DNA from 3 places in the Peribacillus sp. YIM B13482 genome. Region 1 is predicted to be linked to each of the others. Evidence: riboswitches for the same ligand, from Rfam matches in the RefSeq annotation. Region 1 holds a riboswitch; each other region holds the start of a gene.
What was found. Region 1 has a riboswitch for cobalamin ahead of metE (5-methyltetrahydropteroyltriglutamate--homocysteine S-methyltransferase). Riboswitches for the same ligand answer to the same signal wherever they lie in the genome.
Positions count from the first base shown of each region.

Region 1 (7,482 bases):
ACCTGTTAATAGGTTCTCACGCTCCACTTTCACGAATACCTCCATTGATGTGCGATGAGCACAGGTGACATAAGCTTCAAGGTTGATCGCATCCCCTGTCTTGATGGGGGCCAAAAAATCAAAAGAGTCGCTTGAAGCGGTCACAACGGGTTTTCGACAATGGCGCATAGCTGAAATGCAGGCTATTTTATCAACAAAGGCCATTACTTTTCCGCCAAAGATGGTATTGTGATGATTTGTATCCGGTGGAAAAACAAGGTCGGTTAAAAATGTCCGTGACTGCTGTGTTGGATGGGCAATGATCTTTTCAATCATTGGCTGTTGGTTTAGCTAAAAGGTTTTCACGGACGATTTTTGCTGCTTCGACCATGTTTTTCAGGGAAGCGACGGTTTCCGGGATACCCCTTGTTTTCAGGCCGCAGTCGGGATTGATCCAAAACTGGTCTTTATCCAGTACCTTGATGCCCCGTTCAATCATATCGACCATTTCGTCCACTGCCGGCACACGCGGGCTGTGAATATCATACACACCAAGGCCAATACCTTTTTCGTATGTTCTTTCCTCGAATGCGGAAGCAAGCTCTCCGTGGCTACGGGATGTTTCGATGGAAATTACATCGGCATCAAGGGAGGAGATGACATCCATGAAACTGTTGAAGTCGCAATAGCACATATGCGTGTGAATTTGGGTTGTATCCTCGACGCTTGATGTGGATATCAAGAACGAATTAACAGCCCAGTTCAAATACTCATCGCGATCGGTTTTTTTCAATGGCAGACCTTCCCTAAGTGCAGGCTCATCAACTTGGATCATTTTGATTCCAGCCGATTCCAATGCAATGACTTCTTTTTCCAAAGCAAGTGCCAGTTGGTAGCAAACATTCTCCCTGGAAATATCATCACGGACAAATGACCAGTTCAAAATCGTGACAGGACCTGTTAGCATTCCCTTTACCGTCTTGTTCGTCAGTGATTGTGCGTATACACTTTCCCTGACTGTCATCGGTTCGATGAAATCGATGTCACCGTAGATGACTGGTGGTTTCACGCAGCGAGACCCATAGGATTGTACCCAGCCCTTTTCTAGAAAGACGAATCCGCCTAACTTATGGCCGAAGTATTCAACCATATCCGTCCGTTCGAATTCCCCGTGTACAAGAACATCCAAGCCGATTTCTTCTTGGATATCAATCCACCTGCCGATTTCTTCGTTAACGAATGTTTCATATTGCGAAGCGGTCCATTCTCCTCTTTTGAATTTCCCACGTGCTTGTTTAACTTCAAATGTCTGTGGAAAGCTGCCGATCGTAGTCGAAGGAAGAAAAGGCAATTTGAAAAATTCCTGTTGTTTTTGGTAACGTTCTTTAAATGGAAGCTGACGGCCGACGTTCCTGGTTTTAACCTTTTCGACATTGGATTGTACATTCCCATGATTCCGTGCATTTGAACTTGCTAACGTTTGAACCGTAAATTTATTAGCATCGACTTTTTCGGCGATTGCTTCAAAGCCTAGATTATTCCCTTTGACCAAGAGTATGATTTCCTCAAGTTTCTCATCAGCGAAAGCGAGAGCCTCTTTCACTTCTTTTGAAAGGGCGGTTTCATTACGAACGGTCACTGGGACATGAAGCAGGGAACAAGAGGGCTGAAGCCAGATTTGGTCTTCGGCTACCTTTTTCTTAAGAGTCTCGATCAATTGAATTTTTTTCGATAAATCAGATAGCCAAATGTTTTTTCCGTCAATCACACCTGCAGCAAGCACTTTGTCCTTCGGGAAACCGAATGCTTCAAGATTACTTAGATTCTTCCCTTTATCATGTACAAAATCAAGACCGATTCCTTGGACTTGTAATTCGATGACTTCTTGGTAATGCTCCACGGCATCAAAGTATGTTTGTAGCATGATGTTCAGGTTTGGTGCTGCTTCATTCAGTTTTTCATAGAGGTAAGTAACAGTTTGCATATCATCTTTGGAAATGGATGAAACAAGAGAAGGTTCGTCCATTTGAACCCACTTCACGCCTTCTTGCTCCAACTCTTGCAGGATTTGCGTGTATAGGGGAAGCAGGCTCAGGATGATGCCAGGGATATCTTTTTTATTGAAGCCTTTGGAAAGGGAGATGAAAGTATAAGGTCCAATCAACACGGGTTTGGTTTCAATCCCTAGCTTTTCCTTGGCCTCCCGATATGCTGCAAGTGGTTTATTTTCTGTTAAAGTCAGCTGTGACAGGCTTAATTCAGGGACAATATAGTGATAGTTCGTATTGAACCATTTCGTCATTTCGGAAGCGACTTCATCATTGTTTCCGCGGGCCATTGAATAATAAACGGAAAGGGGAACGCATCCGCCTTCATAGGCTGAATAACGTTCAGGAACAAGACCGAACATGACGGACATATCCAGCATTTGATCATATAAAGTGAAGTCGTTGGCAGGAATGATATCAATGCCTCGTTTCTTCTGTTTTTGTAAGTTGCCTAAACGGATGGCTTTTAGTTGTGCCGTAAATTCTGCTTCATCGATTTTACCGGACCAGTAAGCTTCTAATGTACGTTTCCATTCACGATCTTCCCCGATTCGCGGGTAACCCAAACTACTGCTTTTCAAAATTCCCATCCTCCTACATTCATTTGATTGAACAATAAAAAAGCATCCCTAACCGTCAAAAGAGAAAGTTAGAAATGCTTAAAATAAAGAGGCATGCAGAATGCCCCTTACAATTATAAGGTCCCTAACACCTCCCTATCTCCCGTAGGTTAAAACAGTGTTGTCGAAATAGGCAGGTCTCCTGACTTAGGGAATATCATTAGCGACGGGCCTTCCCGATCCGTTGATCAGTGGCATATTGGATGGCGCTAACATTCCCATTACAGTGGCGGGACCGTGCCGGAATTACACCGGGCTTCCCTTTTAATCCTAATGAAAATTAGGAACCTATTTCCACATATGAAATTTCACAAAACCTGCTGGGTAAACTGATTGCAGGTGGTGAATATTTATAAAATAAAAATTATTATAAATATTTAGACAACCTTAACATATCCGACTAAAAGGGTCAACATGAAAAAGATTCGGGATAAGGTCCCAAATTCCTGACAAATGCGTTTAGGATGTGTTAGTGATAAGGATAAAGTCTGTCCCTAAGAAAGAATATATTGTTTGGACAGGGAGTATGTATAGAGGGAGTGGCGTTTTGAAATGGGGCGTGGGGGATGACTTTCTACATCTTGATTGCAGGAATCATTTTTTGCATGGTGATGAGCATTCGTACCTTATTTCTTGTTGAGTCGGGAGGAAAGAAGTTTTCTCTGGAGGATATGCTGTGGCTTGGCAATTTATATGCGACGATATTAGTTGGATTTGCACTGATTTATTTATTATACGAGCTTCAGAATCATTCAGTGATTCTTGATATGGGCAATCGTTTGGACGGCAGTTTTTACGAGCAACTGAAGACTTCTTTTTATTTTAGTGCGATGACGATGTTTTCTGTAGGGTATGGGGATATAGCCCCGATAGGCGTAGGCAGGATGATTGCGACAATCCAGGCATTCATCGGCTATACGCTCCCGGCCGCGTTTGTAATTCGGACGGTGATTGATTTAGATCAGGAAAGAAGGAATAAATGAAAGTTGTATTTCTTTCGATTATTGGGTACTCTTACCATAATGAAAGAAATGGAGGGTTCAATATGACTGTTAAAATTGGAGAAAAAGCACCTGATTTTCAACTCCCAGCAAACAATGGTGAAATGGTTTCCCTATCGGATTTTACGGGGAAATACATTGTTTTATATTTTTATCCAAAAGACATGACGCCAGGATGCACGACGGAGGCCTGTGATTTCCGGGACCACAATGAGCAATTTGAGGAATTGGACGCTGTCATCATTGGTATCAGTCCAGACCCAGCGGCACGACATGAAAAATTCATCGAAAAACATGGATTGCCTTTTCTGCTGCTAGCTGACGAAAATCATGAAGCTGCTGAATCATTTGATGTGTGGCAATTGAAAAAGAACTTCGGCAAGGAGTATATGGGCATTGAACGTTCAACATTCCTGATTGATAAGGCAGGTAAGATAGTCAAAGAATGGCGTAAGGTAAAAGTAAAAGGCCACGTCGAAGAAGCTCTTGAAACTCTTCGCGACCTCAAAAAATAAGGGACAGGCAAATGAAGGATGAGCGAATAACGAAGCTTGCTGCCAGGCTGATTCATCATTCGATACAATTAAAGCCAAAAGAGAGAATCCTTATTCGGGGCCATATCAACACGAAACCATTATTGAAAGAGCTGATTGATGAAACATACAGAGTGGGTGCTTATCCATATGTAGAACTTGAAGACGATGAGATAAGCCGGCATCTATTACAAGGGAATGTGAAGGAACAACTTGACACATCATCGCAATGGGCTCTGAAGAAATATACGGATATCGATGCGGTCATCATCATCACCGGTGAAGAAAACGATGTGGAAATGACTGATGTTCTCCTCGAAAGGCACCGTCTTCAAGGGGAGGCTATGAATTCTCCAACTCTTTTTTATGTGAACAACCGACGTTGGGTCTTGCTTAATTATCCCACCAACACATCAGCGCAAAAAGCCGGCATGACTTTCGACAGGTATCAAGACTTCCTTTTGAACGTATGCACAATGGATTATGGGAAAATGGAGGCGGCATTAAAACCGTTAAAACTATTGATGGAACGGACTGACAAAGTCAGGATCGTTTCACCAGGGACAGATTTGACCTTTTCCATTAAAGGTATGCCGGCTATCATATGTGCCGGAAAAAAGAATTTACCGGACGGGGAAGTATTTACTGCACCTATAAAAGAGAGCGTCAATGGAAGGATATCCTTCAACACACCCACAACCTATGAAGGAATCACTTTTAGTGACATAGAATTAAACTTGAAAAAGGGGAAAATCAGTAAAGCCATTTCCAATCAATCTTCTAAAATGAACCGAATTCTGGATATTGATGAGGGGTCCCGTTTTATCGGGGAGTTCGCAATTGGAATCAATCCATACATATTGGAACCTATGGACGATATATTGTTTGATGAGAAAATAAGCGGGAGTCTGCACTTGGCTCTTGGACTTGCCTATGAAGAAGCTGATAATGGAAACCGTTCATCCATACATTGGGATATGGTCTTGATCCAGCGTCCCGAATATGGCGGTGGTGACATCTACTTTGACGATGTGCCGATCAGAAGGGATGGCGTTTTCATATTGCCGGAATTATATGCATTAAACCCAAATTCATTAAAATAAAGCCTTTTTTAATAAGGGTAAGGCTTTTGTCCAACTCAAAAAGGGGACACCTGAATATGCTTTATTAAGGGAATACCTCCTCAGAGAAAGTTGCGCGGGACATACAGAGCCCGTGTTTTTTTATGTTAATTATAAGGGAGAGACAAACATGTTAATACTTTCAACGATCATTCCTAATGAAGGAATCCAAACGAAGATGAAGGATGCTTTTCCTGAATTGAACTTCATTTATCAAGAAGGATGGATGGATGAGCGACTTAGTGAAGCGGAAATCTTAATTACATACGGTGAGGACTTAACTGAAAAAATCATTGGGAAAGCGGCGAACTTGAAATGGATTATGGTCATGAGTGCAGGAATGGAGTTAATGCCTTTTAAAGCCATTGAGGAACGCGGCATTTTGGTTACGAACGCAAAAGGCATTCATAAAATTCCAATGGCCGAGTATACGATAGGGATGCTTTTGCAATATGAAAAGAAATTGAAGCTGCTTATGAAGAATGAAAGGGAAGAAATGTGGGATAGAAAGATCGAAGTAGGGGAATTGAATGGCAAAACGATGCTCGTCCTTGGTGCCGGTGCAATAGGAGGAGAAGTGGCTCGTCTCGGGAAAGCCTTTAGGATGACGACACTGGGGGTGAACCGGAGCGGGAAGCCGGTGGAGTCCATTGATCGCCTTTACACCCTGGATAATTTACTGGAAGCCATACCTGGAGCTGATTACATCATATCTGTCTTGCCTAGTACGGATGAAACGAAGGATCTTCTACAAAAAGAACACTTTAAAGCAATGAAAGAATCTGCAGTATTCGTGAATATTGGCCGCGGCGATCTTATTGACGAGGAAGTGTTGATAGAAGCCCTGGAAGCCGGCGAATTAGCTCATGCCATCTTGGATGTATTTGATCCGGAACCTTTAGAAAAAGGGCATCCTTTTTGGGGGATGGAGAATGTTACGGTCACGCCGCATCTTTCAAGTAAAAGCGGAGAATATTTACCAAGGACCTTTGCGATATTCGAGAAAAATATGCGTGAATACCTGAAGTCTGGAAAAGATTTCATCAACGTAATCGACTTATCGAGGGGATACTAAACACAATACGAAAATGTGAAAGATTCAAAGCTTTGTGAATAAACTAAAAAGAGATGGTAAAACCATTGAATTATTGACAAATTCAACGTATAAAAGGTACACTATTTATAAATATTATAATTTAAGAATTCATACTTAATAAGAAAAAGGGGTGGATGACGGTGTCTGAAGTTCAGTTAAAAGAAGCGTTGGATTCCCTAAAAGATACCGGTGTAAGAATAACTCCTCAACGCCATGCGATACTAGAGTATTTGATTAGCTCCATGTCCCACCCTACCGCTGATGATATATATAAAGCGCTGGAAGGCAAGTTTCCGAATATGAGCGTGGCGACAGTTTATAACAACCTGCGTGTTTTTCGTGAGGTAGGTTTGGTAAAAGAACTTACGTATGGTGATTCTTCTGCAAGGTTTGATTTCGTGACGACGAATCATTATCATGTAATCTGCCAAACCTGCGGGAAAATTGTGGATTTCGATTATCCTGCATTGGATGAAGTCGAGCATTTCGCAGCACAAGTCACTGGTTTCAATGTTAGTCACCATCGGATGGAAATCTACGGCGACTGCACGGATTGTGCAGAAAAAGAAACGCATTAAAAAAAAGTTCCTCCACTTGGTTGGAACTTTTTTTCATGGTTATGAAGAAATCAAAAGGTCTTTATGTTAAGAAGTTCAGCTAGCTGGAATTCTTCTAGTCATGCAGGCTTTTGCGATTATATTTTTCGTTGAATTCTTCGCCTTCCAACTTTTTGTCAAGGGTCAAGGGTTCTTCACAATGCATGCAAATATCTACACGCCCTAATATTTTTGTGGGTTTGCCGCAGTTAGGACAGATAACCTGGATCGTTTTTGTAGAAAGCATTCCAATCCAAAAATAAACCCCGGTGCTTGCGATTATGAATAAAAGGCCAAGTCCCATGAAAAGTGTCATGATAACAGGATGTGTTTTGAAGAAAAGTCCAATATACATTACGATAAAGCCGATGAAAATCAAACTCAAGGCAAATGTACGTATTTTATTGATTTTGCTAGAATGTTTAGCCATGGATTGTCCCTCCTAAAATATAACTTTAACTATAACATAAACTAAGGATGGAACAAAA
Region 1 is NZ_JBHZPF010000047.1:34,806-42,287, forward strand. Features, by position in the region: gene ACFX4L_RS19340 (acyl-CoA thioesterase) at 1-315, opposite strand, end outside; gene metE (5-methyltetrahydropteroyltriglutamate--homocysteine S-methyltransferase) at 308-2,617, opposite strand; cobalamin riboswitch at 2,763-2,954, opposite strand; gene ACFX4L_RS19350 (potassium channel family protein) at 3,214-3,630, shown strand; gene bcp (thioredoxin-dependent thiol peroxidase) at 3,693-4,163, shown strand; gene ACFX4L_RS19360 (aminopeptidase) at 4,175-5,284, shown strand; gene ACFX4L_RS19365 (D-2-hydroxyacid dehydrogenase) at 5,433-6,377, shown strand; gene perR (peroxide-responsive transcriptional repressor PerR) at 6,533-6,976, shown strand; gene ACFX4L_RS19375 (YgzB family protein) at 7,071-7,424, opposite strand.

Region 2 (7,482 bases), on a different contig from region 1:
CATGCTTGGATTCTTCGGGCATGGCTTGTTTGGCTTGCTTATTCCTTTGTCTCATTACGCCAATGAAATATCCAATGAAACCAGCTCCGATTGCAGCTTGCAGCGCAAATAATAAGCTTTCTGTTTCTGCACCTGGTGGCTCCCAAATACTGTTGAACCATGGCTTATATTCCGGATGGATATTTGTGATGGCTTCTTCAGCTTCGCCGTCGGCACCGCCAAATTCCGTTCCTTGTTGGGTGATTAACGGTATGGTAGCAAGAATGACGACCAGGAAAAGCAGCAGTAAACTTTTTTTCATATTAACGGGCCTCCTTAGATAAAACTCGCAGCAATTTCAATTCGCCTAGATTGTATTTTTTTAAGAAATTCATCACAACGACTGTCAATAATCCCTCGCTGATTGCCAAGGGAATTTGGGTCAGGGCAAAAATCCCTGCAAACTTAGTGAATGAGGCCATGAATCCCCCTACCTCGGATGGAAAAGCAAGAGCAAGTTGAACGGAAGTTACCACATAGGTTCCTAAATCTCCAAAAGCAGCTGCCAAGAAAACGGCAAGAGAAAAAGACCACCCCAATTTAGTCGCGCCCTTGAAGACAAAGTAAGAAATGAACGGTCCGCATACTGCCATGGAAAATGCATTGGCCCCTAATGTCGTCAACCCTCCGTGAGCCAGTAATACAGCTTGAAATAACAGTACGATGGAACCCACGACACTCATGGCCAATGGTCCGAATAATATGGAACCCAAACCAACTCCTGTAGGGTGTGAAGAACTTCCCGTAACGGAAGGAATCTTCAGGGCCGATAATATGAATACAAATGCTCCCGATAGGCCGAGTATCATTTTTGTTTCTGGGTTTTCCTTTACTTTGGACCTAATCGACCGGTAACCCAAGATTAAAAATGGAAGGATAATGGCCCACCAGAATATGGCCCATTCAATCGGTAAAAATCCCTCCATAATATGCATGGCCATAGCACGTTTTGGTACAAGAAGCAATAAAATGACAAAATAAAGAATTTTCCAATTGTCTTTTTTCATTCTTTCTCCTTTCAACACTTTTAATTTTTTCTGATCAAGGCTTTTAGAAGAAAAGCGGCGCCCAACATAAAAAGCACTTCTCTAAAAAAGAAAGAAGTGCGTAATGAACAGGAATTCCTCAGCATAAACCAACCACGGGCTATTCTGCCTGATCCGCACACCCATCCTCGTAGGCTGAAACAGTTTCACGCTTCATGGCAGGTCTCCTGGCTTTGGTTCATCATCCCATTACATCCTTCCCATCTCATTTGACAGTGGATTAACCTTAAGGCAATAGGACTTCCCTTTACAGTGGCGGGACCGCTCCGGATTTTCACCGGCTTCCCTTTTAAGCTGAATTTCCGAGAAAATTCAACACCATAAAACTTATGTAATTATTTTGAAAAATCTCGTATAGTTTATCATAAAGAAATAATTCCAGCTACACTCTCTTTTTTTTTAAAAGACTAATAACGCAGAGAAGCGAGGCATGGAGCTGGATTTACCCTATTAAACTTTTCTAAACAGTCGGAATAAACTTTGAATTTTGCTAAAGTTGTTATATGATAGATAAAGTTAGCTAGAAATGTATAATAAAACCAAATATTTCATTTTAAAAGTGCTCTTGTGTGAATTATCAAGGGATAATAGGGAAAACGGTGAAAATCCGATGCAGCCCCCGCTACTGTAAACGCTGATGAAATTGTCGATGACCACTGGCTTAATGCCGGGAAGGGACAAAGTAAAATGAAGCGTAAGCCAGGAAACCTGCTTTTGAAATTGTATGATACTTTTCGGAGGGAAAGGTAGAAGGACTATGACGATTTTGGGAGATTCAGCATATTTGCCGAAGGCTCCTCATTCATATAGTTTTTTTAAAACCTTAACTCTTATGTTAAGGTTTTTTATTTTGCCTTTTCCCTGAACTCAGGAGGAAGAAGATGACTACTTGGAACTTGCAGGGTACTAATACGCATCTGTTGATTTGCAATGGAAGCAGTTGCATGAAAAAAGGCGGGGAAGAAGTAACCCAAGCGATTCGCGATGAAATTACTTCAAAGGGACTGGATATGAAAGTTCATACAACCAGGACACGCTGTAACGGAAGATGTAAGGACGCCTGCGTTGTAATTGAGTATCCCCAAGGGAGATGGTATCGGGTGGATACCCCAGATTACGGTCGGAAGATTGTAAGTAATATCGATGATGGGGAGTTTGTGCCACAGATGATCTACCAATTCAGTGATGGGGAAATGACCCCTAATCCAGATTTTCCTGCTCATACGGGTATTTCAAAGAACAAATCGTAAAAGGAGATGTCTTAATGAGTACTAACGGTAAATTATTCGTCGTGGGCTTTGGGCCAGGGAATTTTGAACACATTACCAAACGTGCTGTCGAAGCCCTTCAAGAAAGTGACTACATCATTGGTTATAAAACTTATGTTGAACTCATTCAGGGACTGCTTACAGATCAAACGATTATTAGTACGGGAATGACTGAAGAAGTATCACGTGCTCAGGAAGCAGTGAAACAAGCGGAGCTGGGAAAGAAAGTGGCTGTAATTTCCAGTGGTGATGCCGGAGTTTACGGGATGGCAGGGCTGGTTTATGAAGTATTGATTGAAAAAGGGTGGAAAGAAGATACTGGAGTGGGCATTGAAGTCATCCCTGGTATTTCTGCAATCAACTCTTGTGCGTCTTTACTTGGGGCACCTGTCATGCACGATTCGTGTACCATCAGCCTCAGTGATCATTTAACGCCTTGGGAACTTATCGCTAAAAGGGTGGAAGCTGCTGCAATGGCTGACTTTGTCATTGCACTTTATAACCCGCGTAGCGGAAGGCGGACTAGGCAAATTGTAGAAACACAAAAAATTCTCCTTCGCTACCGTTCACCGGATACACCTGTCGGGTTGGTGAAAAGTGCTTATCGCGATCGGCAGGATATTGTCATAACCAATTTGAAAGATATGTTGAATCACGATATTGGAATGTTGACCACCGTCATTATTGGTAATTCATCTACCTTTTTATATGATGACAAAATCATCACACCAAGAGGTTATCAGAGGAAATATACATTGAATTCGGAAAAGCAAACATTGAAGCCGCATCAGCGTCTGCAAAAAGAAGCAGAACCGTGGGCATTAGATCAAGAAGCCGATTCCATGCAAGAAGCCTACGCTGAGCCTGATGGAGGGGTTGGATTACTTACAAAAGCACCAGAAAAGAAGGCGACATCTTTTGAAATGGCGATGGAAGCCCTGTCTATAGTTAAGGGCCAAACCGTTCAGCAACCCATTAAGCCGTTTGTTCAGCAAAAAATGGAGTCGGTATTCGAACTTGCGGTCAGTCCAGGTGTGGCGAATAAACAATTCACTCCCAAACAAATGATGACACTTGCGGAAGTTGTCGGGGAAAAGGGATCGATGGAATACACGCCAAACCATAAGATCGTATTAAAGATTCCGACAACGGATCCGGAAGTCATTACGGGGAAATTGCAATCAGCAAACTTTCTGTTATCGCCGATTGGAGATGTACTGACATTAAAAGCCTGTGATTTCTGTGATGGGGAAAAAGCGGAATCCATTCCTTTTGCGGATGAAATACACCGGGTGCTCGGCGGAATGAAAATGCCTAAGGAACTGAACATCGGTTTTAATGGGTGTGGAATGGCTTGTTATAGTGCTGTGATGGATGATATCGGGATTGTCTTCCGAAAAGGGAAGTTCGACTTATTTCTTGGAGCTAAACCGGTTGGAAGAACAGCCCATCCAGGTCAGCTGGTTGCAGAAGGCATTGAACCGGAACAGCTTGTTGAACTGATTACGGACATTGTCGGGGAGTATACGCAAAATGCCCATCCAAATGAGCGGCTTTTTAAATACTTCAAACGTGCAAAAAAGATACAGAGTTTTTCTTATCAGGACATTGCTCCCAAAATAAACATAGAGCCTGCGCCTTGTGAAGACTAATCAAGAGGGGGAAAGTAAATGAAAGCAGTTTTGTTCGTAGGACATGGAAGCCGCTTGGCTTCAGGAAACGAAGAAGTCCTTCATTTTATTAAAAATATGATTCCGGCAATGGATGACGGCTTTTTGGTAGAAACGTGCTTCTTGGAGTTTGCGGCACCGAATATATCTAAAGGCATTGATAATTGTGTAAAACGAGGGGCTACGGAAGTTATCGTCATACCAATCATTTTGTTGCATGCAGGACATTCGAAATTACATATCCCGGCTGAAATAGAGGATGGGAAAACCAAGTATCCAGAAGTGAAATTCACATATGGTCAAACGATCGGGGTCCACCATGATGTATTGACGATCCTGACAGATCGTCTTGAGGAAGTTGGTTTCGATACATCCTCAAAACAGCCTGAGACAGCAATTTTGCTAATCGGCCGAGGTGGCAGTGACGCTGATGCAAATAGTGATATATATAAAATTTCACGATTATTATGGGAAAAATTAAACGTGAAATGGGTCGAAAGTGCCTTCATGGGTGTAACGGAACCGCACGTGGATGAAGGCATTGATCGATGCATCCGCTTAGGGGCAAAAAAAATAGTGATGCTGCCATATTTCCTTTTCACGGGTGTGCTAATGGAAAGAATGGAAGATATGCTGAAAGGCTATCAAGAGCAATATCGTGATCGAGAATTTATTTTGGCGAAGTATTTTGGGTATCATCCAACCTTACAGAACATTTTGCAAGAACGTGTAATTGAAGCTAGCGAAGGCAGATCAAGTGGGGTCCGAGATTTGGAAAACTATCGTAAACATGTCGAAGAACATGGACATGCCCACCATCATCATCACGACTACGACCACGACCATGATCACGACCACGACCATGATCACGACCACGACCACGACCATGATCACGACCACGACCACGATGAGCAAGTAGTGGGGACATCAAAATGATTTTGTTCTTGGCGGGTACAAGTGATGCAAGGGAATTAGCGATTGAGATGAAGCAGGTGGGATTCGAGGTTTTGGCAACTGTTGTAACCGGGTCGGCGGCGAAGAGTTTGCAAGATGAAGGGATATCCACCCGTATTGGCCGATTAACTGCAGAGGATATGACATCTTTAATCTCTGAAAAAGGTTTTCAGGCTGTAGTTGATGCAAGTCACCCATTTGCGGAAGAAGCATCCAAAAACGCCCTTAACGGAGCAAAGGCAGCAAATGTTCCATATATTCGTTATGAGCGTGAAAGTCAACGGTTTAAGAATGACAAATTGATAGTTGTCCGTGATTATGAGGAAGCTGCCAAGCTTGCAGCGGCAAAACGGGGAATCATCATGCTTACGACCGGAAGTAAAACCCTAGCTGTATTCGCAAAAGAATTGGTCGGACTCGAGAATACCAGAGTCATAGCAAGAATGCTGCCACGCATGGACAATATGGAAAAATGTGTGGAGCTAGGCATTGAACAAAAAAATATCGTTGCGATTCAAGGTCCATTTTCCAAGGAATTAAATAAAGCTCTATATGAACAGTATGGCGTCACATTGATGATAACGAAAGAAAGTGGCAAAGTTGGTGCGGTTGATGAGAAATTGGAAGCCGCCTTGGAATGTGGAATAGAGACGATTATGATATCGCGACCGGATGTGGACTATCAAAATGTCCATTCAAGTTTTGATCATGTCATTTCTGAATTGAATAAACAGCTAAATCAAAAATAGGAGGAATGCAAGATGGACTTTAAAACGGATTTTAAACCACTGACGGTAGATCCAGACAAAATATATGATTATAGCTTTGCAATGATAGCTGAAGAAATGGGGAATCATGATTTTTCCGAAGATGAATGGAAGATCGTCCGCCGGGTCATTCATGCTTCAGCGGACTTTGAATTGGGAAGAAGTGTCATCATCCATCCAAATGCTATTCAAGCTGGTGTGGAAGCCATTCGCAAAGGCAGGCATGTCATTGCGGATGTGCAAATGATCGAGAGCGGAACAGGCAAAAAAAGATTTCAAAAACATGGCGGGGACGTGCATTGCTATATTTCAGATCCAGATGTGATGGTCGAAGCAAAACGTTTGAATACGACTAGAGCGATCATTTCGATGCAAAAAGCCGTAAAGGAAAATGAAGGGGGCATTTATGCCATTGGCAATGCACCTACAGCATTACTTGAGCTCATTCGCCTTATTAAAGAAGGGATTGCAAAACCGGACTTAATCATTGGAATGCCTGTTGGGTTTGTTTCTGCAGCGGAATCTAAAGAGGAACTGGCTAAGATCACAGAAGTTCCATTCATTACGAATATTGGCCGAAAAGGTGGAAGTACTGTCACTGTTGCCGCATTGAACGCGATTTCCCTTTTAGCTGATAGTTAAAAAATGGAAAAGAAAGTGAAAAAAGACCCCTCACAAATGCGTCATGGATATACGACGGGAGCATGTTCGACAGCCGTGACCAAAGCGGCATTGACCGCCTTGATCACGGGGGATGCGCTGGAGGAAGCAACGATTTCCTTGCCAATTGGCCGAGATGCCACTTTCACTATTGAGAAATATGAAATATCGGAAAATGCGGTTAGTGCAGAAACGGTTAAAGATGCCGGAGATGATCCTGATGCCACACATCTGGCCCATATTATCTCTACTGTCAGCTGGTCCGATGCACCTGGGATTATCTTGGATGGAGGGACAGGAGTTGGTCGTGTGACCAAACCCGGGCTTCCCGTTCCTGTAGGGGAAGCGGCCATTAATCCTGTACCGCGCAAAATGATTTTAACCACTGTGCAACAAACATTGGAAGAATTTAAGATCAATAGAGGAGTGAAAGTCGTCATCTCCGTGCCCGCAGGTGAAGAAATAGCAAAAAAAACATTAAATGGCCGCTTGGGGATTGTGGGGGGTATTTCCATTTTGGGAACAAGGGGCACCGTCGTCCCTTTTTCCAGTTCGGCCTACATGGCAAGTATCGTCCAGGCTATAAGTGTCGCCAAAGCGAGTGGTTGTGAGCATCTTGTCTTAACGACTGGCGGGCGAAGTGAAAAGTATGCAATGGGCCTTCTTCAGGATTTACCGGAGGAAGCCTTTATTGAAATGGGTGACTTTGTGGGCTTCTCACTTAAGCAATGTAAGAGGCAGGGAATAAAAAAGGTATCACTGGTCGGCATGATGGGGAAATTTTCTAAAGTTGCCCAAGGTGTGATGATGGTGCATTCAAAGAGTGCCCCGGTCGACTTCGGTTTTCTATCGGAGATAGCCCATAGCGTTGGAGCAGGAGATGATCTTGTTCTTGAAATCAAGAATGCAAACACAGCATCACAAGTTGGGGATATGATGTCGGCGATCAATAATTTTGATTTTTTTAATAAACTATGTGAATCCTGCTGTCACTCTGCCATAAAGCAAGTGAAGGGTGGCATTGAAATGGAAACGGCGATTTATTCGTTGAAAGGACAATTACTGGGAAGGGCTGTTG
Region 2 is NZ_JBHZPF010000038.1:31,311-38,792, reverse strand. Features, by position in the region: gene ACFX4L_RS17325 (energy-coupling factor ABC transporter substrate-binding protein) at 1-301, opposite strand, end outside; gene ACFX4L_RS17320 (energy-coupling factor ABC transporter permease) at 303-1,046, opposite strand; cobalamin riboswitch at 1,226-1,423, opposite strand; cobalamin riboswitch at 1,626-1,815, shown strand; gene ACFX4L_RS17315 ((2Fe-2S) ferredoxin domain-containing protein) at 1,967-2,335, shown strand; gene cobJ (precorrin-3B C(17)-methyltransferase) at 2,350-4,005, shown strand; gene ACFX4L_RS17305 (sirohydrochlorin chelatase) at 4,024-4,959, shown strand; gene cobK (precorrin-6A reductase) at 4,956-5,726, shown strand; gene ACFX4L_RS17295 (precorrin-8X methylmutase) at 5,739-6,386, shown strand; gene ACFX4L_RS17290 (cobalt-precorrin-5B (C(1))-methyltransferase) at 6,390-7,482, shown strand, end outside.
Region 2: it holds a riboswitch for cobalamin, as region 1 does, so the genes downstream of both, ACFX4L_RS17315 ((2Fe-2S) ferredoxin domain-containing protein) here and metE (5-methyltetrahydropteroyltriglutamate--homocysteine S-methyltransferase) in region 1, are expected to answer to the same signal.

Region 3 (7,482 bases), on a different contig from region 1:
AACGAAATGTCCTGATTGCGGCAAGCTGATGCTTGAAGTGAATAGTAAAAAGGGAAAAATGCTTGTCTGTCAAGATCGTGAATGTGGCCACAAAAAAGGTGTTTCACGTGTAACAAATGCCAGGTGTCCACAATGTCACAAAAAGATGGAAATGCGCGGTCAAGGAGAAGCACAGACATTCACATGTAAATGCGGTTTTCACGAAAAACTTTCTTCTTACAATAAACGAAGAGGGCAAACTAAAAATCAAAAAGTATCAAAAAATGAAGTCTCCAATTATATGAAAAAGCAAAATAAAGAAGAGCCGATCAATACTGCATTAGCGGATGCTTTGGCCAAATTGAAATTCGATAAATAAAAGAAATAGGTCCTTCACTATTAGTTTTTATAGTGAGGGCTCTTTTTGTGGGATTATTTGCATGGGCAGAGTGGGCATAATCCTTGCAGTTTTCTGCTTCCGCAGGGCCATCTTTCCTGACAATAAGATTGCCGCTTAATGAAGTGGCGAAATTCATAAAAAAAGACAGTGGAAAGGGATGGAGCATTCACTCCATCCCTTTCCATATATCGCGGCTACGACTAAATTTCATTCAGTACGGTCCCTTGCAATTCATATTCAAGTGTTTTATCAGTTTTTTTTGTGTGTTTATCCGAATCCACTAGTGTAAGCGTACAGAATGGTTGCTGATCACCCGGACTGAAAATTGCTTCATCATTCTCTTTGTTCCATTGGCTTCTGATTGTACTCATCGTGCACATCATCTCCTTTGGTGAGAATGTCTTACAGTATTTGTATACCCGGATGGGACAGGTTCAAACATTTCTTTTTAAAAAAGTGTAATTATATACCAGCTGTAATGTATATCCATTATTTTTCTGCAGATATTTATCGAAATAAAAAAATGAATATGAATTAAATGGTTAAATTCATAATATATTGTTCGCCGATATTTCCAAACTTTCTCAAACCCGTATCATGAAATCCAGCCCTAACATACAGCTTTTGTGCGGGGATGTTCTTATGATTGACAGCTAATACAATTTCATCGCAATTAGGAAATTCTGATTTAACAAACTCGTCCAGTAGGAGCATGCCTTGTTTTGCATAGCCTTTTCCCTGCTGCTTATAATCAACTGATAATGCGGTCAGCAATATGGCATTGGGGTTAGTCGAATATTCTTTTACGCGATCTGTTGAATGCAGTAAAAAGAAACCCACAGGTTCATCATCACTTAAAATGACAATACGATGCTGCCCTTTTGTTACGTCTGTAAACTTGTTTGGCAAGGCAGTAAATAGACCTTGTTCTTCAGGCAGTTCAAACTGATTTAGCTTTTCGGAATATTCATCTGAAAAATGCTTTAACTCAACGAAATTTACCTTTTCCATAAAATGCTCCCCCTGACCCTTCTTCTACATATTACCATTACGAAGCCGGCTATCTTCTTAATTTAAATAATTAGTGCCATTTAAAATTAATGTTCACTGAATGTTCAAGAATGGTAATATTTTAGATTTTTAATTATTATTTACCATCCAATTTCAAAGATTTATCCGATACATATCATGATAACTACAATTTGAATTCAAAAAAGGGAGGTAAAGCAGAAAGCTTTATCAGACGAATCAAATGTTAATTCTGAAGGACCTACAACAATAGAATTAAGCGATGGTTCATCTGTTGAACTTAGTTCAACAGATGAAGTTGATAACAGTAATTCAAGAAGCATACAGGCTCTGGCAATTACCTCTACAAAGATGGGGCCATGGCGTCATGAACCTAAAGATTATGGAGAAAGATTGTATACTGCTTGGGTTAAATTAAAAAGTGTAGGGGTGGTTGTTGCTACCTTAAAATTAGGTAATCATTATTCTGTTGGTAATTATGGGTTGAAAATGAGATATTGTTCTGTAGCAGGAACAAAAGGTCTACTTGGTCAAATGTAGATGCTTCATGTGATGTTACTGATTCAAAAGCTGAAAAAATAGGTTATGATATGAATGCTGTAGGAAATTATAAATTGAGTGGTAGCGTTTCTAATGGCTATGTAAGTCTTACTAGTTCTCTCAAACTTACTCTTTTAAATAAAAATAGTAAATATGCTCGTGTTTATCAAAAATATTCATATAGAGACTAAAATTTTTAATGGAGTTGAATTAAAATGAATGTATCGCCTTCTTATTTTATATTTGGTTTAATAAACATGATTTTAATGATTGGAGCTATACCAGCTATCATATACGCTTTATATTTATTAAGAAAAATTTCAAAAAAATAAAGTGAAAAAGGAAGAGGGACTTTTGTAGTCCCTCTTCCTTTTTTTGTGCCTTTGTTTCTTCAGCCAATTACAATAAGGGTCATTAATCCCCTCCAACTTGATCGAGTAGATATTAATGAGATTCTTCTAACTGGTTCTATGTTTCATGCTTGGCTCCATCGTGCAGGTTACATGGACCCAAAAGCGACTAGTTTTTTCATTTCATAAAAGACGGATGATAAACAGATAAGTATTCCGTTAGGTACCTAATGTGCCGTACATATTCGCCCAATGTTCGCTGTCGGACACCTTCAGCAACTTTTGCACGGAGAAAAATATCTAAGGCTTCTTGCAGTGTGTATTCAATTGTGAAACTTTCCGTAGTCTTACTGGTCAATTTCCGTTCCTTTAACGCTGTTCCACGCTGTTTAATAACGTGTTTTTTCATAAAAAAAGCACCTCCAGACATAGAAAGATAATAGTGAAATGGAATATCACTGTTTCCTACGTACAGAAGTGCTTTTATCCTACATACAATTTACGGCTTTTACGGTCATGCCAACAGAAAAAAACCCTGCTACAACACGGAGAAACCGCATTATAACAGGGCTTATAAACTTTAGCGTCCCAGATAGGAATCGAACCTACGACCTACAGCTTAGGAGGCTGTCGCTCTATCCTGCTGAGCTACTGGGACATATAAAAAAGTCGACGACTTATTTATTATATTTCTTATAGGCAAACTTTTCAAGTTAATAGCAATAATAATTATGAAAAAAAACATCTAGACGCTTAGGGGGCACTCAGCTCTCCTGTTTCCTTACTCTTCATTAAATGGAATACTTTATTATTTCCTGGTTTTCTGGTACTATAATGCTAGAAAAAATTAGGAGAATGATAGTGGGGAATTATAGAGTTTTATGGATGGTGACGCTGCTGGGGATTTTAATTTTACCGGCATGCTCACAAGGGATTTTAGAGGGTATAGGCACAAAGACGGCTGCGCCGATCACGGAAGATAACATTGAAGTGGCTGCAGCAGCGGAGAATGACACTGGGCAGGATTCGGAGGACGAATTATATACTGAACGAATCGATACGAGAGACTGGATAACGGCCGAGTCCGCGGTACAGCTTCCAATATTGATGTATCATAGCATTTCTGAAGGCAATGGCCTTCGGGTACCAAAAGAGGAATTCCGATTACAAATGACTTGGCTTCGGGAAAATGGTTACTATACATTATCCCCTGAAGAAGCATTTCTCGTTTTAACCGAAAATCGGATGCCGAGTGAAAAGTGTGTCTGGCTTACTTTTGATGATGGCTATACAGATAACTACACGGACGCTTTCCATATACTAAAAGAATATGATATGAAAGCGACTGTCTTCATGATCGGGAAGTCCATCGATAAAGGTCATCACCTGACTGAAAATCAAATGATGGAGATGAGCGGGAATGGGATTTCGATCGAAAGCCATACTATCAACCATTTGGAGCTGAACCGAATGACGGCAGAGCAGCAAGAAGCGGAAATGGTCCAGTCAAAGGATCTGTTCGATCGTATCCTGCAACAGGACACGACAGTGCTTTCCTATCCAGTTGGTCGTTATAATGAAGAGAGTCTCAGGCTTTCAGAAGAAGCTGGATACAAGATGGCAGTCACTACTGAACCTGGAGGAGCTTCAAGGGACCAAGGGATGTATGCCTTGCATCGAGTTCGGATTTCACCTGGATTATCAGTCGATGGGTTCGCGTCGCTGATAGAAAATGCTTCAAATCATTGAAAATGGACGGTGCATTTCAAACTTGTTCAGAAAAATCATATAATAATCGATTCTTACATGGTGTATAATGAAGGCAGTGAAAATTATATACATATGAACGATTTGGTGTCTTAATGACTTAAAAGGGAAGTTGGTGAAATGCCAGCGCGGTCCCGCCACTGTATTTGGGAGCTGACGGCTGTGTACCACTGTATGGGATATGGGAAGGTGCCGTTGACGATGACCATGAGCCAGGAGACCTGCCAAGATTCGTACACCTGTAACCTACGCGGATGGGAAGGTGTGTGGCAGACCCTAAGAGTCCGTAATGATATTGTTGCCATACAAGCATCTTCCGTTTAACGGGAGGTGCTTTTTGTTTTGGGTGCATCTTCCGAGATTATTAGGTGAAGAAATTAAATGAAAAGATTGTGGGGAATGAAAATGAAGAAGATTTTTGGTTTGATATTGTTGATGTTGCTTACTGCAGGCATGATGGTTGGCTGCAGTGGCGCTACTGATGAAGGAAAAGAAAAGCAGCAAACGAATCATGCTCAACACGACGCTTTCCCGATTACGATTAAAGATGCAACGGGCGAAAAAGTAACGATAGAACAAAAACCGAAGAAAATCGTTACGTTGATACCAAGTAATACAGAAGTGGTATTTGCACTTGGTTTAGGTAAAAAGGTCGTTGGTGTATCCGACAATGATAATTACCCGGAAGAAACGAAAAAAATTAAAAAAGTTGGCGGAATGGAAATGAACACGGAGCTGATTGTCTCCATGAAGCCCGACCTTGTTCTTGCCCATGCATCAAGTGCCCATAATTCGAATGAGGGTTTAAAGCAGCTTAAGGATGCTGGAATAGATGTCCTTGTAGTCAATGATGCACAAAGCTTTGACCAAGTCTATGAATCTATTGAAATGATTGGAAAGGCAACGGGAGAAAATGATAAGGCAAGCGAAATCGTTACGGATATGAAAACAAAGCTCAAGGATATTCAGGAAAAAGCCAAATCCGTTAAAGAAGCGGATAGGAAGACCGTTTTAATTGAGGTTTCGCCATCACCGGATATATATACACCTGGAAAAAATACCTTCATGGATGAAATGCTTCATATTATTTCAGCGGATAATGCTGCTGCTGAATTGGACGGCTGGGCAAAAATTGATGAAGAGTCAATGATTGCTGCAAATCCGGATGTCATCATTACAACGTATGGTAATTATACAAAAGATCCAGTAAGTGAAGTGACAGGCCGAAAAGGATGGCAAGACGTAAATGCCGTTAAGAATGGCCAAGTCTTTGATGTCCCTTCTGACTTGGTGACCCGTTCCGGTCCACGCTTAATAGAGGGAGTAGAGGAACTTGCCAAATCAGTCTATCCGAACCTATTTGACAACTAAATGGACGTTTGCTTATTTAATTGCGTTGTTATTTTTGTTATTTGCAATGACGATAGGCATTTCCTTTGGTTCGGTGCCAGTTCCGATTTCCGTACTTATACAAATAATCGGCAAGGAGATTTTTCACTTGCCGATTTCTGCTGATCCGGATGTGATGCTTACGAATATCGTGATGAACATCCGCTTGCCGCGTGTGTTGCTTGCGGGTTTGGTTGGGGCATCACTTGCGATTGCGGGTGCAGCTTTTCAGGGACTGCTCCGGAACCCGCTCGCTGATCCTTACACATTAGGTATTTCTTCAGGAGCATCGGTCGGCGCCGTATTGACAATATTCTTGAATATATCACTGCCATTCATCGGTTTATATACTCTTCCGGCATTGAGCATCTTATGTTCAGTACTCACGATGTTCTGCGTACTGACTTTTGCAAAAAAAATGGATCGATCGATGAAAGTGGAAACGATCATTTTAACGGGAATCATTTTCAGCTCGTTTTTAAGTGCCTTCATTTCATTGATGATTGCGCTGACGGGTGATGAATTAAGACAAATCATCGGCTGGCTGATGGGAAGCGTCTCAATGCGCGGATGGAATTATATCGTAATCATTTTGCCGTTTTTTATTATTGGTTCGTTGACCTTGATCATGAATGCAAGCGAATTGAATGCGATGACTTTCGGGGAAGACCGGGCAAAACACTTAGGTGTGAACGTGAAGCGGCGGAAAATGTGGATCTTGATAGCCGGTTCGACATTGACAGGGGCAGCCGTTGCCGTTTCAGGGGCGATTGGCTTTGTAGGATTGGTCATTCCTCATTTTGTCCGGAAGATTTGGGGACCTGACCATAAACATTTGCTTCCGTTGTCATTGCTGGTAGGAAGCGGATTCTTAATATTGGCGGATTTTGTAGCACGAACGATCATTGCCCCATCGGAACTGCCGATCGGGGTGATCACCTCACTTATCGGGGCACCGGCATTTGCGCTGATTTTATTAAAGAGACGGAGAGAAGGGTAAAAACGGATGCTTGAAGTAAAAGGGTTAACAGGTGGATATGACAACAAAACTGTTTTGGACTCTGTCTCTTTTGATGTACATAAAGGGGAATTATTCGGGATCCTTGGTCCTAATGGCAGCGGAAAAACGACGCTTTTAAGCATGCTTAGCGGGGTGCTTAATTATAAGGACGGAAGCGTACGGTTAAGAGGCAGGGATTTGAAGGAATATTCATCAAAACAACTTGCACAGGTCATTGCCGTGCTCCCTCAACATTCCTCATTAGCTTTCTCCTATACAGTAAAAGAGACGGTCTCACTTGGGAGGTATGCCCATCAAACGGGCTGGTTCCATAGTTGGTCCGCAGAAGATGAAATGATCGTCCAACGGGTTATGGAACAAACGGGAGTAGCGGATTTTCAGGATCTTCATTTTGAACGATTGTCAGGTGGGGAGAGACAACGGGTCTTGCTGGCACAGGCCCTTGCCCAGGAACCGGAAGTCCTTTTTTTGGATGAGCCTACAAACCATTTGGATCTTTCCTATCAAAAGGACCTTCTTGATCTAATGAGAAGAATGGCAAAAGAACAGGAGTTAACCGTTATTTCAATTTTTCATGACTTGAATTTGGCTGGATTATATTGTGATCGGCTTATGTTGCTTGAAAAAGGGCAAATTCAGGTTGTTGATGTGCCGAATGAAGTGCTCCAGAAGGAACGGATTCAAGGTGTATATCATACGACGATTGAAAAACATCCACATCCCGCACTTCCGAAACCTCAAATGTTCATCGTTCCGGAGAAGCATGGCAATGACACTCTCCCATTGGAAATTGATGAATCTTATCTGACAGTGGGACCTGAGATGATTCAATTGAATTCTCCGATCCCGCTTAGAACGATGTCTTCTGGAGTGACCGGTTCGGGTACGGGCTGGCATAAATATTTCGTGAATAGGCATGTCCATCATGATTATGACTGCAGGGATCATCATGTTGAAATGGCCGGCTATTTAAGAACTCATGGATTTGAACCGCAAGAAACGGTGGG
Region 3 is NZ_JBHZPF010000007.1:88,610-96,091, reverse strand. Features, by position in the region: gene ACFX4L_RS06265 (DNA topoisomerase III) at 1-358, shown strand, start outside; gene ACFX4L_RS06260 (hypothetical protein) at 580-750, opposite strand; gene ACFX4L_RS06255 (GNAT family N-acetyltransferase) at 914-1,390, opposite strand; gene ACFX4L_RS06250 (hypothetical protein) at 2,477-2,707, opposite strand; tRNA gene ACFX4L_RS06245 (tRNA-Arg) at 2,883-2,956, opposite strand; gene ACFX4L_RS06240 (polysaccharide deacetylase family protein) at 3,145-4,047, shown strand; cobalamin riboswitch at 4,134-4,308, shown strand; gene ACFX4L_RS06235 (ABC transporter substrate-binding protein) at 4,471-5,436, shown strand; gene ACFX4L_RS06230 (FecCD family ABC transporter permease) at 5,399-6,454, shown strand; gene ACFX4L_RS06225 (heme ABC transporter ATP-binding protein) at 6,461-7,482, shown strand, end outside.
Region 3: it holds a riboswitch for cobalamin, as region 1 does, so the genes downstream of both, ACFX4L_RS06235 (ABC transporter substrate-binding protein) here and metE (5-methyltetrahydropteroyltriglutamate--homocysteine S-methyltransferase) in region 1, are expected to answer to the same signal.